DNA from 2 places in the Streptomyces krungchingensis genome. Region 2 is predicted to be linked to the other one. Evidence: riboswitches for the same ligand, from Rfam matches in the RefSeq annotation. Region 2 holds a riboswitch; the other holds the start of a gene.
What was found. Region 2 has a riboswitch for thiamine pyrophosphate ahead of thiO (glycine oxidase ThiO). Riboswitches for the same ligand answer to the same signal wherever they lie in the genome.
Positions count from the first base shown of each region.

Region 1: another riboswitch for thiamine pyrophosphate. It lies ahead of ACSYGO_RS04950 (purine-cytosine permease family protein); the one in region 2 lies ahead of thiO (glycine oxidase ThiO).

Region 1 is NZ_JBPUKY010000001.1:1,071,341-1,074,875, forward strand. It holds gene ACSYGO_RS04940 (alpha/beta fold hydrolase) at 1-87, opposite strand, end outside; gene ACSYGO_RS04945 (alpha/beta fold hydrolase) at 84-938, opposite strand; TPP riboswitch at 1,104-1,198, shown strand; gene ACSYGO_RS04950 (purine-cytosine permease family protein) at 1,189-2,604, shown strand; gene thiD (bifunctional hydroxymethylpyrimidine kinase/phosphomethylpyrimidine kinase) at 2,652-3,482, shown strand.
Region 2 is NZ_JBPUKY010000001.1:3,378,153-3,381,687, forward strand. It holds gene ACSYGO_RS15045 (Rv2175c family DNA-binding protein) at 70-435, opposite strand; gene ACSYGO_RS15050 (NAD(P)/FAD-dependent oxidoreductase) at 716-1,942, opposite strand; gene ACSYGO_RS15055 (hypothetical protein) at 1,971-2,375, opposite strand; TPP riboswitch at 2,428-2,540, shown strand; gene thiO (glycine oxidase ThiO) at 2,538-3,535, shown strand, end outside.

The DNA of each region.
Region 1 (3,535 bases), 2.3 Mb from region 2:
CGGTGTGCCCCCGGGGTACCCGGCCTCGGCGTACGGGAGGGTGAGTCCGTCGCGCAGCCGCGCGGACCTCAGGGAGATGACGGTCACGGCGTGCTGCCTCCTTCCGCTCGTCCGCCCGGGGCCGGCAGCCGGGAGATGAAGCGGGTGAGCGCGTCGACGTACTGCTCCGGGTGGGTGATGTGGGGGATGTGCCCCGCCCCTTCGATGACCTGGTAGCAAGCCTGTGGCGCGGCCGCCGCCAGCCGGTCGAGGACCTTCGCCGTCCAGGCCGGGCTCTCGGAACCCCGGCTCAGCAGGAGCGGTACGGAGCAGCGGGCGAGGCCGTCGAGGTCCAGGGTCGCCCAGCCGGCGTCGGACTGTTCGTCCAACCAGGTGGGCGCGTTGTGCACGAACGTCTCGCGCACTTCGGCCGGCAGCCGGTCCCACATGCCCGGCCCCAGAGCGACCTCCTCCACGAACAGCCAGGCGGCCTGCTCGTACTCGCCGTTGCGGAGATGGTCGAGGGTCGCGTCGACGGAGTCCTGGGTCGGGCGGAGTTCCGCCATGGCGTCCTGGTCGTCGGCGACGATCGCGAACAGCGGGGGTTCGTGGGCGGTGACGCTCCGGAACAGCCCGGGGCTCCGTGTGGCCAGGCCCAGCGTGATCGAGGCCCCGAACGAATTGCCCGCCACGTGCGCGGACTCCCCCGCCACCTGCTCGATCACGGCCGCGAGGTCGTCCTCGTCCTCCCGCCTGGTGCCCTGGCCCGGTGCCGCCTCGCTGCGGCCGTGGCCCCGCCGGTCGTAGGTGATCACCCGGAACGACGCGCGGGCGTCGGCGTCGATGGCCGCCCGCCACGACGTGTGGTCGTTCCAGGAGCCGTGGACCAGGACGAGCGGGTCGCCCTCCCCGACGACCTGGTAGTGGATGCCCAGGTCGCCCGAGTGAAGAAGCGGCATGCCGTGACTCCTCAGCGCGTCCGGGGATGACAGGGCTGCGGGCCGGCCCGCCATACGGTTGCCCCCAGTGTCCGCCGGGACGTGTGCGGCGTCGCCCCCGCGTCGGACATACGGGCTAACACCTGGGCTCACCCGCCGGTCGCGGCGTCCGTTAGGGTGTGCGTCGTACCGGACACGGGGTGCCCCGATCGAGGGCTGAGATCACACCCGTCGAACCTGAACCAGTTCGTACTGGCGGAGGGATGTCTTCATGCCATTGGCGCATGTTTCCGGCGGGCTGCCCGCCGATGGCCGGCCGGCCGTCTTCGACGGCAGGATGCCGGCCGCTCCCGGGGACCTGAGGGTCGAGGGACACGGAATCGAGCCGGTCCCGGAGGGGAACCGCTACGGCGGGGCCGGACGGCTGTTCACGGTGTGGTTCGCCCCCAATCTGACCATGACGGGTGTGTTCACCGGGACCATCGGCGTCGCGCTCGGCCTGGACTTCGGCACCGCACTCGCCGCGGTCGTCCTCGGCACCGTGCTCGGCGCCCTGCCCACCGCGTATCTGAGCACCTGGGGCGGCCTCACCGGGACCGGCCAACTCCCCCTGGCCCGGCTGGCCTTCGGCCGTGCCGTGGCGTTGCCCGGCATCCTGCAGTGGGTGTCGTCGGTGGCCTGGGACGCGCTGATCGGGCTGTTCGGCGGGGACGCGCTGGCCCGGCTGTGCGGCTGGCCGTTCTGGATCGGAGTGCTGGTCATGATGGCCGCGCAGGGCGCACTGGGCGTCCTGGGGTACGAGGCGATCCACCGCCTCCAGATCGTCATGACCTTCGTGCTCGCCGCCTCGTTCGCGGTCATCGCCTGGCGGATGCTGGACGGTGTCCACCCCGCCTCGACGGGTGCGGCGGCGGGCGCCGACCGTGCGGGCGCGTTCGTGCTGACCAGCACCATCGCGCTGAGCCTCGCCCTGTCCTGGGCTCCGTACGCGACGGACTTCAGCCGGTATCTGCCGCGGGGCACCTCCCGTACGCGCATGTTCTGGTGCACGCTGCTCGGTCTCGTGGTGTCGTTCGTGGCCGTGCAGGCCCTCGGACTGTGGGGCGCGTCCGTGCTCACGGACCAGACGGCCGCGGGCGTCGACGAGTTGCTGGGCGGCGGGGCCGCCGGTGCGTTCGGACTGCTGGCGGTGGCGCTGGCGGCGGTGTGCAGCAACGCGATGAACGACTACAGCGGTTCGCTGGCACTGCAGACCGTGGGGGTGCGTGTGCCCCGCCCGGTGGCCGCCGCGCTCGCCGCCGTGCTCGGCTTCCCGCTGGTGCTGTGGATGCACGCGGCCGACACCACCACGCGGTTCCAGAACGTGCTGCTGTTCGTCGGCTACTGGATCCCCGGGTTCGTCGCGATCGTCGTCGTGGACTGGGTCGCGCGAGCCCGCGCCCGCGGGGGTGCCGCGTTCGACGTCACCGCCGAGGCGTCGCTGCCGCAGCCGGCCCGGCCCGCGCTGCTGGCGTTCGTCGCCGCGTTCGCCGCGGCCGTCCCGTTCATGGACACCGGCCTGTACGTGGGTCCGGTCGCCGAAGCGCTGCACGGCGCCGACCTCTCCTACTACGTGGCGTTCCTCGTCGCGCTCGCCGTGTACGCCCCGCTGCGGTCGCGGGGCCGCACCGCCGTTCCCGTCCGCTGACGGCCCTGCCCGCCGTCCGCACGCAGCACCGCTGAGAGGAGCACCCCATGCCCCGGCCACCCCTGGTCCTGACGATCGCCGGTTCCGACTCCGGCGGTGGCGCCGGAATCCAGGCCGACCTGAAGACGATGCTGGCGCTCGGCGCGCACGGCATGAGCGTGCTCACCGCGGTCACGGCGCAGAACTCGGTGGGTGTGCAGGGTGCTTGGGAACTGCCCGTGGAGGCGGTGCGCGCCCAGTACCGCAGTGTCGTCGACGACATCGGCGTACAGGCCGTGAAGACGGGGATGCTGGCGTCGCCCGGCCTGGTCACGGCGGTGGCCGAACTGCTGGCGGACGTGCCCGCGCCCGTCGTCGTCGATCCGGTGAGCGTCTCCAAGCACGGGGACCGGCTGCTGGCCGACGACGCGCTGGACGCGGTGCGCGGCCGGCTGCTGCCGGTGGCGACGGTGGTGACGCCCAATCTCGACGAGGTCGCCGAACTCACGGGAGTGACCGTGGACGACGAGGCGGGCATGCGCCGGGCGGCCGGGCGGCTGCTGGACTTCGGCCCCCGCTGGGCCCTGGTGAAGGGCGGTCATCTTCCGGGACAGGCCGTCGATCTGCTCACCGACGGGACGGAGGAGCACTGGCTGCGCGCGCCGCGGCACGACAACCGGCACACCCACGGCACGGGGTGCACCCTCGCCTCGGCGATCGCGGTGGGGCTGGCGGAGGGCCGTTCGGTGCCCGACGCCGTGCGGCAGGCCAAGGAGTACGTCACGTCGGCCATCGCTGCGGGCTTCGCGCTCGGTGCCGGCATCGGCCCCGTCGACCACGGATGGCGGCTGCGGGAGCGGCCCGCGGAACTCACCGCGCGGACAACGCCCGCACGCTGAACGCCGCGGCCCCCGCCGTCCGTACTTGACCGGGAGAGCGACAGTCGACTGCT
Region 2 (3,535 bases):
CGGTGCGTACGGACCACGGGGGCCAGGGGCTGGCGCTCCGCGGTCCGTACGCCGGACGGTCGGTTCAGGTCAGACGGCGAGCGCCTGGGCGCGGCGCTTCACCTCCGTGCCGCGATTCTCGCTCAGAGCCTGCGCGGGGGTGCCCGGCAGGGTCGGGTCGGGGGTGAAGAGCCACTCCAGCATCTCTTCGTCGGTGAAGCCGTCGTCCCGCAGCAGCGTCAGGGTGCCGGACAGGCCCTTGACCACTTTGTCCCCGTCGATGAAGGCGGCGGGGACGTGCAGCGCGCGGTTCTCACCACGGCGTACGGCGATCAGCTGGCCCTCCTTGACCAGCTGCCGCACGCGGGTCACCTCGACGCCGAGCTGTTCGGCGATGTCGGGGAGGGTGAGCCAGGCGGGGACGAGAGCATCGATCTTTGCGTCAATCTCGGTCACGGGACAAGCCTGCCATCCCGGACTGACACTCGGTACCCGGGCCACCGTCCGGGCGCGCGCCGCGTCCGGCTCCGTCGGGGCTCCGCGCACGCCGTTGCGCCCCGGGCTCCCAAGCCCGCGGCACCCCCGGGGACCCGCCGCGCGCCGGGTGTCGCCCTGCGTCCGGCCACTCCGCCGGAAGGCCGAAGCGCGGCCGCCGTGCCCCAGGACCTCCGCCCCGGTGCCTCGCCGCGGCGCCTCCGCCCCAGTGCTTCCGCCGGCCCCCGGTGCGGCCGCCCGGCTAGACGGTCGCCGACTTCAGGGGCCTCGCCGGATCCGCCAGGAGCTCCGGACTCATCTCGGCGCCCGCCTCGATCAGCCTGCGGCCCTGGGCGAGATCCCTCGGGCGGCCCACCGCCAGGAGGGCCACCAGGCGGGTGTCGCGGAGCCAGCAGACCGTCCACGCGGCGCCGGACGGGTCGCCGCGCCAGACGGTCGTGTCGTCGGGGGCGTGGTGCCCGACGTACTGGACGAAGCGGCCGAACTGCTCGGACCAGAAGTACGGGACCGGGTCATAAGCGGCGGGGGCCTCGCCGATGATGTTCGCGGCGACCGTGCGCGGGCCCTGGAGGGCGTTGTCCCAGTGGTGGACCAGGAGGCGGTCCTCGTACCGGCCCGACGGGAAGGAGGCGCAGTCGCCGACCGCGTAGACGTCCGGCAGGGAGGTGCGCAGGTGGTCGTCGGCCACGATCTCGCGATGGGCGCCCAGCTCGATGCCGGAGCCGGCCAGCCACGCGGTGGCCGGACGGGCGCCGACTCCGACGACCACGGCGTCCGCGGGCACCCGGGAGCCGTCGTCCAGCACCACGGCACCGGGCTCGACACGCTCCACGCGCGCGTGGGTACGCAGCTCGGCTCCGCTGTCCGCGTACCAGGCGGCCATCGGCGCGGCCACCTCGGCGGGCAGCGCCCCGGCGAGGGGGCGGTCGGCGGCCTCGACGACCGTCACCGTGCAGCCGGCCTCGCGTGCCGCCGTGGCGAACTCGGCGCCGATCCAGCCGGCCCCGACGACCACGATGTCGTGCTGCCGGGCGAGGACGGGACGCAGCCGTTCCGCGTCGTCGAGGGTGCGCAGCAGATGGACGCCGGGCACCCCTTCGGCGCCGGGCAACCGGATCGGTTCGGCGCCGGTCGCGATGACCAGCACGTCGTACCGGACCGGCCCCGCCTCGGTGTCCAGCTCATGGTCGGCCGGGCGGACGCCGAGCGCCTCGCAGCCGAGCCGGAGGTCGATGTCCAGCGCCTCGAAGTCGACGTCGAAGGCCGAACCCTCGGACTTGCCGAGCAGCACGGCCTTGGACAGCGGCGGCCGGTCGTACGGCTGATGGGGCTCCGCGCCGATGAGGGTGACGGTGCCGGTGAAGCCCTGTTCGCGCAGGGCGACCGCGGTCTGGACACCGGCCATGCCCGCGCCCACGACGACGACCCGCCGCTTCGTGCGCTCCTGCGCCTGCGTCTGCTCGCTCACCTGATCACCATAGACACCTGACAATTCGTCAGTCAGCGGACGTGCTCAGTGAGCTGTTCCACACCTGCTCGTCCGCCGCCGGCGAATGCTCCACCCGGGCGACCTCCTCCACCGTGCTCGTCCCGCTGCCCGCCCGCGATTCCCACTCCCAGGTCTCCTCCAGGCGCAGCCGCCCGTCGGGCAGCTCCACCACGCGGGAGACGCAGTGGCCCGACGAGGTGTCGCCGGCACGCCCCAGCTGCACGTACCGGAAGTCGAGGCGGTCACCTTCACGGGTACCCACGAGGCGGCCGCGTACCACGTCGCCGCCCTCGTACTCGGCCCAGATCTCCCCGTTCCTCTCGTGGTAGACGAACCGGGTCCGGGTGCCCACCTGGCCGGGCGCCTGGTCGGCGACAGGGGCGAGGACGACGCCGTCGAGCGATCGGGCCATGGGCGGAGGCTCCCTTACTGAGACATGTGACGGCGGGCTAGGGTGGCCAACGTAAAGCACTCGCGGGAGCCCGGACGCACCGGGCTGAGAGGGAGGCTGGGCGGCCTCCGACCGTACGAACCTGATCCGGGTCATGCCGGCGAAGGGAGGGGCTGGACGCCCATGTCGTCACGAACGCCCGACGTCCTCGTCATCGGGGGCGGGATCATCGGCCTGGTCACGGCCTGGCGGGCCGCGCAACGCGGGATGGCCACCGCGATCGTGGACCCCGAGCCCGGCGGCGGGGCCGCTCAGGTCGCGGCCGGGATGCTCGCCGCCGTCACCGAACTGCACTACGGCGAACAGACCCTGCTGGGCCTCAACCTGGCCTCGGCACGCCGCTATCCGGACTTCGCCGCCGAACTCACCGAGGCGACCGGCCAGGAGCTGGGGTACCGCCGGTGCGGCACGCTGGCCGTCGCCCTGGACGCCGACGACCGTGCCCATCTGCGCGAACTGCACGCCCTGCAACGCCGGTCGGGGCTGGAGTCGGAGTGGCTGAGCGGCCGTGAGTGCCGCCGTCTGGAGCCGATGCTCGCGCCCGGCGTGCGCGGCGGCCTGCGGGTCGACGGCGACCACCAGATCGACCCCCGCCGGCTCGCCGGCGCCCTGGTCACGGCCTGCGAGCGGGCCGACGTGGTGTTCCACCGCACGTGGGCGGAGCGCCTGCGGGTCGAGGGCGGCAGGGCCGTGGGGGCCGTGACCACGGACGGCAGCGAACTGTCCGCGGGCCAGGTGGTGCTCGCCGCGGGGAGCCTGAGCGGGCGCCTGGCGGGCGTACCCGACGATGTGCTGCCGCCGGTGCGCCCCGTGAAGGGGCAGGTGCTGCGGCTGACGGTGCCGAAGCGGTACGCGCCGTTCCTGAGCCGCACGGTCCGTGCGGTCGTCCGGGGCAGCCAGGTCTATCTGGTGCCGCGGGAGAGCGGCGAGCTCGTCGTGGGCGCGACCAGTGAGGAGCTGGGCTGGGACACGACGGTGACCGCGGGCGGTGTCTACGAGCTGTTGCGCGACGCGCACGAGCTGGTGCCCGGCATCACCGAACTGCCGCTCACCGAGACGCGCGCCGGGCTGCGCCCCGGCTCGCCGGACAACGCGCCGCTGATCGGCCCGACCGGGCTGGA